2 regions of the Cupriavidus sp. GW822-FHT06G04 genome follow, and region 2 is predicted to be linked to the other one. Evidence: predicted binding sites of a transcription regulator. Region 2 holds the regulator's gene; the other holds the start of a gene.
The links. Region 2 encodes FliA, which starts transcription of late flagellar genes. Its sites were predicted from a motif close to CTAAAGTTTNNNNNNNNNNNGCCGNTA; they were not measured.
Positions count from the first base shown of each region.

Region 1: a site for FliA is predicted at 1,360-1,386, ahead of AC1RKI_RS21490 (flagellin N-terminal helical domain-containing protein). Genes of this name have one in related genera too.

Region 1 covers NZ_JBXALD010000010.1:48,222-51,631, reverse strand. The annotation lists gene AC1RKI_RS21490 (flagellin N-terminal helical domain-containing protein) at 1-1,263, opposite strand, end outside; gene AC1RKI_RS21485 (RNA chaperone Hfq) at 1,516-1,836, opposite strand; gene AC1RKI_RS21480 (methyl-accepting chemotaxis protein) at 2,789-3,410, shown strand, end outside.
Region 2 covers NZ_JBXALD010000008.1:109,808-113,217, reverse strand. The annotation lists gene paoA (aldehyde dehydrogenase iron-sulfur subunit PaoA) at 1-583, opposite strand, end outside; gene AC1RKI_RS18795 (flagellar protein FlhE) at 800-1,258, opposite strand; gene AC1RKI_RS18790 (RNA polymerase sigma factor FliA) at 1,258-1,974, opposite strand; gene AC1RKI_RS18785 (MinD/ParA family ATP-binding protein) at 2,084-2,899, opposite strand; gene flhF (flagellar biosynthesis GTPase FlhF) at 2,912-3,410, opposite strand, start outside.

The DNA.
Region 1 (3,410 bases), on a different contig from region 2:
GTAGTTCGTGGTGAAGCTGGCGGTCTTGGTCAGCGCGCCGGTCGAATCCGTGTACACGTCCCATGCGCCCGTACCGCTGTTCAGGGTGGCGGTGCCGGACATCAGCGAACCCGGAGCAAACGTCACGGTGCTGTTGGCACCAGCGGCCGTCAGGGCAGCTTCCACTTGGTCAGACGTAGCCGTCGTGTTGTAGTCCAGGCCACCAGCGCCGTCCGACTTGTACGTCGTGCCACCCACTGCAACGCTGCCAACACCAGCAGCAGCGGCAGCAGCGGCGGTCAGCACCGAGCCGATGTCCGTCTGCGTCAGGCCGCCGGCGTTGTTGGTCGTCAGGTTGCCACCTGCGTCCAGGTAAGCAGCGGCGCCACCGATGGTGATCTTGCCTGCCGTGTCGATTTCGAAGCTGGTCGAAGCACCGGCGGTGTTCGTGTACACGGCCGAGTTCGTGCCCGTAGCCGGGGTCAGCTTGGTGGCTTCGGCAGCCAGGCCAGCAGCGGCCACGTTGGCGGTGTACTTGAAGTTGCCAGCCTTGGCGTCGTACGTGTAGGTGCTGCCGCCGCCGACTGCAACGGTGTCGCCGTCGCTCAGCTTCGACAGAACGTTCTTGCTCGTGGCGGCCGTGTTGGCCGTCGTCACTTGGTACGTGTTGGCCGGCAGACCAGCGGCAGCCTTGTCGGCGGCCGTTTGCGAGTTCTGCACGTCGGTCAGCGTGGCGGCGGTGTTCACCTTGCCGGCAACGCTGAAGCCGTTCAGGCCGAGGGTCTTCGACGAGATTTCCGACAGGTTGATCGAGATCGTTTCGCCGTCGTTGGCGCCAACCTGGATCGTCAGCGGCTTGGCAGCGCCCGACAGAACCTTCACGCCGTTGAAGTCGGTTTGTGCCGACGTACGGTCGATTTCAGCCAGACGTTGTGCGATTTCGTCCTGGATCGATTGCAGGTCCGACGAAGAGTTCGAACCGTTAGCAGCCTGCACCGACAGTTCACGGATACGTTGCAGGTTGTTGTTGACTTCGGTCAGCGCGCCTTCAGTCGTTTGCGCCAGCGAGATGCCGTCGTTGGCGTTACGTTGAGCCTGGGTCAGGCCGCGGATGTTGGCGGTGAAACGGTTGGCGATGGCCTGGCCGGCTGCATCGTCCTTTGCGCTGTTGATGCGCAGACCCGACGACAGACGCTGGATCGCCGTGTTCAACGACGATTGCGACGCGTTCAGGTTGTTCTGCGTCATCAGGGACAACGAGTTGGTATTAATGACTTGCGCCATGGTACGACTCCTATTTGCAATGTTTTAGGCATTCCGGCGGGTGCCGTAACGTTGGCTGCCTGCTTTGCAGGGCGAGAGTGCCTCCGTTGCAAGGGTTATCGACCGAGGGTGGAAAGACTTTAGAGTGATCTTTGGGCGAGTTGCGGGCGCAGTCCGATCTGGTGTATGCGCACGGCGCGCGCCTATATAGATAGGTGGACAGGTGTCGCGGGCCGGGCTGGCGCAGGCCCTGCGCACGGCCGGCGGGGCGCTTCAGCGGCGCTTGCGGGTGCGCGGAATGAAGATGCGCACAAAGCCCGGCGACGCTTGCGCATCGACCATCGCCACGGTTTCCTCCGGTGCATGCGCGGGTGTCACTACCGTGATGGCGCGCTTGTAGATCAGCGTAGGCGTGGGATCTTCCGCGTTGCGGCCCAGCAGGATCATGTAGTTGTCCGACGCCAGCACGATGCCATTGAGCTTCGTGCCGTTCGACAAATGCACGATGACGGCCACACGGCTGGCGCTGTGCGCCGCGAACTGCAGTTGCTGCAACTTTCGGCTGGGTCTGGGAGCCTTGATTTCCTTCTTCACAACTTCTCCGGAAGAGCCCGCAAGGGTTCTGGCGGCTGACAACGGTCCGATGATGGGGTAATCCGAACGCCGTCGCACTAAAAGTGACGTACGAGGCGGCCTGACAGGGGCGAGTTTTGAAACATTCGCTCTCGGAACCGGCACAGGGACGGGCCGACATGATTGCAGCAGACGGGCGTTTCACGAAAGTGCTTGACGCTGCGCAGCTGCTGGCGGGCGTCGGCGCTGCCAGGAGAGAAGGGGAATACTTCAGGCGGGAGAGTAACAAAGTTTTACAAGCATTGACGAATCGATGGCTTGCCAGCGTCTAGAGGCTTTGCTCTATAAATTCAGTTGATGAATATTTGTGCTTGATGTAGCACTTCGCTGCAATTTGATCGTTGACGCGCCTGTGAAGATCGCTGCAACCCGCGCCAGCTAAAGGTTTGCGGCGATCGTCCGTTATTTGATGACAGCGATAAAAGTAACGTCAGGCGTCACTTTTGGTACTAACCCGCTGATGTTTTTACGCCCACCATCAGGGCAATCCCTGATAGAAACGAGATTTACACCTCATGTAAGCGGGTTTATATTCGGCATTCGGGTCGGGTACAGCCGGCCCTTTTACAGCAGTCCTGAAAGCCTACGAGCACCCCGCGCGTGGGCTTCTTTTTTTTGAGCCCGCGTCCTTCGCTGCAATCCGGGCCTCAAATCTGCCTGGTGCTTTCCGCCGTTTGCGGCGGGATCGAAGTGCACGAGACAGATTAGAAGCGATTCGTTGCCTGGGCAATTTGTGGAAGAACAGCGAATTTCCCCCTCAATTCATTATTTCCCTCAAGGCTTGCCCGCCGCGCGCCGATAGCGGATCGGTGCGACGCCCGGGTTCGGCTCGAATGCCGCTCGCACGCACACAACCGAACCGAATGAAAGGTACGAAGTGATGGGCTTGCGAAAGATGGGGATTGGCGCGCGAATGTCGCTGGCATTCTGCGTCGTGGTGGTGCTGCTGGCCAGCGTGGCCGCATTGGGAGTGTCGGCGCTCGGCAGCATGAACGACGCGATGCACCACGCGGTGGAACAACGCCTGATGCGCGTGCTGGACCTGAAGCTGGCCAAGGAGCGCGTGCTGGCGATCGGCATCATGGTGCGCGACGCCACGCTGACCGAGGATCCGGCGCTGGCCGCGCAGAACGCTGAAAAGATCGGCAAGATCCGCGAACAGGTTGGCGCGACGCTCAACGACCTGGGCAAGTTCATGCAGGCATCGGGCAGCGCGGAGTCCAAGGCCAGGTTCGATGAACTGATCGAGGCGCGCAAGGCCTACAACGGCCAGCTCGACCTCGTCATGCAGCAAATGCGCGCGGGCGAATTCGACGGCGCGCGCGCGGGCCTGATCGTCACGCTGCCGGCTGCGCAGGCCGGGTATTTCGAAAAGCTCGACGCAATCGCCGAACTGGGCCGCAAGATGGCCACCGAAGCGGTGGAAGCGGCGTCCGCCCAATATCTGTTCACGCGCAATCTGTTGATCGGGCTGTCGGTGGCGGCGGCGATAATCGCCACGCTGCTCGGCATCGGCCTGACACGTTCGGTCACGC
Region 2 (3,410 bases):
TCATGCGCTCGCGCAGTTCATCTGCCGACAGCAGCGGGCGCGCGTTGAGATCGGCGCTGACGTGGCTAGGGATGCCTGCGCGGATTTCATCGAGCACGGCCACGGCCGAGCAGATCTGGCCCGGCGTGCAATAGCCGCACTGGTAGCCATCGTGCTTAACGAACGCGACCTGCATCGGATGCATGCGATTGGGCGTGCCGAGGCCTTCGACCGTGGTGATCTTTGCGCCTTCGTGCATGACGGCAAGGCTCAGGCATGAATTGATGCGCCGGCCGTCGACGATCACCGTGCACGCGCCGCATTGGCCGTGATCGCAGCCCTTCTTGGTGCCGGTGAGATGCAGATGCTCGCGCAGTGCGTCGAGCAGCGTGGTACGAGTATCGAGCTCAAGCGCGCGTGACTGGCCATTGACGATGAATGACACCTTCGAAGCCACGGGCTTCAGGGCGGCTGGCGAGCGCGGCGCGGGCGCCGTTGCGGCAGCCGTAGCGGCGCCGGCCGGCGCTGCCGCAGCCGTGATCGATGCCGCACCGGCCACCACGAATTCACGGCGCGAAAGCTTGATGTCGCGGAAGTCTTCCATGTTGTTGGATCCTTTCTGGCTGACAGCGGATGGCAACGTGGCGGGACTTGCACGTAGAAATTACATGCCGGCATGCGACATGGCGGACGCGAGGTCCGCGCAAATATGCACGATAGGACGAATACGGCGCACGCCGCACGTTGCCTGGCGGGATGGCGCACAAACCATGCCACCGGGCGGTGGCATTGCGCCGTGGCAACGCGTTGATTTCAGGTCTTAGCGGTAACTGACAGTCACCTCGTTGCTGCGGCCTTGCAGCATCGGCATGAGGCCGCCCTGGCCCGGCACGCGATAGGCGAAGACGAATCCCTTGGTCGCGTCGTCGCCAACAAAGGCATCGGTCTTGCCCTCGGCGCCGGGCAGCAGAACGCATCGATCCGCATTGCACAGATACGCTTGCAGATCGACCGGCGGGGTACGGGTGAAGCTGTAGCGCCAGCGCACCGAGGTGATCCGTCCCGTCGCCTGCGGCATCGTAGCGGCGGGCAGCACCGGTAAAGACAGTGTGCGCTGCCCCCGGTTTGCGATCTGCGGCGCCCCGGCGGATGCGGTCCACGCATAGCGCGAACCCGTGATCTCGTAGGTCGCCTTCATGAAGACCGGCGCGGACGTCTGCGCGGCAGACCAGCCCGGGCCAAACGCGCACAGCGCGGCGATCACGATGGCGCGCTGCATTACAGCATCCCGCGCAGCTGGTTGCGCAGGCGCGCGATCGCCTGGCTGCGAATCTGGCACACGCGCGACTCCGTCACTTCCAGCACCGCGCCGATTTCGCGCAGGTTCAGTTCCTGGTCGTAGCACAGCGACAACACCAGCTTTTCGCGTTCGGGCAATTTGTCGATGGCGCGGATCAGCGCATCGCGCATGCCCGATTCCATCAATACGGTCAGCGGATTCGCGTCGTCGGTAACGCCCAGATGCCGATCGAGAAAATCCTCCTCGCCGGACCGCTCGAAGTCTTCGTAGTGCAGCAACTGGCAGCCATAGACCTCGTTAAGCAGCTCCTGGTATTCGTCGAGCGCCATGTCGAGCTCCTTGGCCACCTCGGAGTCGATCGGCGTGCGGCCGAGCTTCTGCTCGAGCTGACGTTGGGTACGCTCGATCTTGCGCGTGAACTGCCGCAGGCTGCGCGACTGCCAGTCGTTGGCGCGCACTTCGTCCAGCATCGCGCCGCGGATGCGCTGGCTGGCGTAGGTCTCGAACCGCGCGCCGTGGTTGTCTTCATAGCGCTTGGCGGCGTCGAGCAGGCCGATCATGCCAGCCTGGATCAGGTCGTCGATCTGCACGCTGGCGGGCAGTTTTGCCGCCAGTTGCAGCGCGATGCGCCGTACCAGTGGTGCGTGGGATTTGACCACATCCGCCTGCTCGAGCTTTCCCTGAATCGTGTACATGGGTGGAACTCTCGGTAAATACTTTCTGAGTGGGCCAGTGCCGCGGAGACTGCAATCGGCGACTGGCAGGCTGAGTTTCCGGTCCGGTCGAGACTTCTTGTTCTTTGCTTCATGCGGGAACGGCCGAAGCCATCCCACGGGGCGATGCTGTCTGTCGCAACGGCCATGCGCCAACACTGCTGGCGATGTGCCGCAACGCGCCGGTGGCCGCGGCGGCGGGATACGCCTCCACCACGCAGCGCCCGAGCTGGAGCGCACGCGCCACCAGCGGATCGATCGGCAGATACCCTGCCAGGCCGGCCTCCACGCCCAGGTACTGGCTCGCCGTGCGAGTCAGGTTGCGCGCAAGGGCCGTGACCGCGCCTTCCGTGGCCGCCAGATTGACGACCAGCTGGAATTGACGGCATGCGTATTCGTGATGCAGCCGCTTGATGCATGCATAGGCTGCCGTGATCGACGTCGCTTCCGGGCGCAGGACGATCACGAAGTTGTGCGCGGTGGCGGCGATCGGCGACAGCGCGCCGGTGGCGTCGCGTCGCGCATCGATCAGCACCGAGCGCATATCGGGCAATTGCGCCGACAGCGTCCGCTCGTCGGGCATCGCGCCCGCCGCAAGCTGGCCGGCGGGCAGCACGCCGACGCCGCTGGCCGGGCGCGAGCCGAGCGCGGCGGCAAGCGGCACGCGTGCGGCCAGCACATCGGCCAGCGTAGCGCTGGGCGTGGCGCCGGCAAGCCGCATGGCACGCGCGCCGTGGACGTCCTCGTCCACCAGCAGCACGCGCTCGCCCTGCATCGACAGCGCATTGGCCAGGCCCAGCGCCACCGTGGTGGCGCCGGCCCCGGGTTCGGCGGCGACCACCGCGATGCGTCGCGTCACGCGTGGCGCCAACAGGCGGCGCAGGCTTTCTGCCTGATCGGAAGCCATCGGATTCAAGGCTTACTCCCCGGCCGCCGCGAACTGCGGCATGGCATCCATGGCGGCCATCGCCCGCATCGCGGACGCAGCGGATTCGGGCGCGTCGGCCGCTGGTTCGACGGCCATCATCGCGGGCGATGCGCTGCGGCCCGGATAGTTTTCCAGCACGTCCAACAGCGCCAGCAGCCGGCCCATGCCTTCGTTGAGCACCGGCCCGGCAACCGGCGCATTGACGCGCGCCGAGGCGCGACCGGCCAGTCGCGACAGGAATGCCGGCGCCGTCGGCGTCGGCGTGTGTTGCAGGCGCAGCGCGGTCAGACCCAGTTGCAGCGCCACCATGCTGGCGCAGGGCATGGTCTCTTCATCGGCGTCCTGCGCGAAATGGTCCATTGCGTGGCGCAACGTGCGGAACTGATCCTCCGCGTCGAGCGTCCATTGCGCCCAGCGCGCGACCTGCGCGGCATCGTTGGCCAGTGCCGGATCACACAGCGTGTACTCGACGGACAGCGTGTCGCCGGTG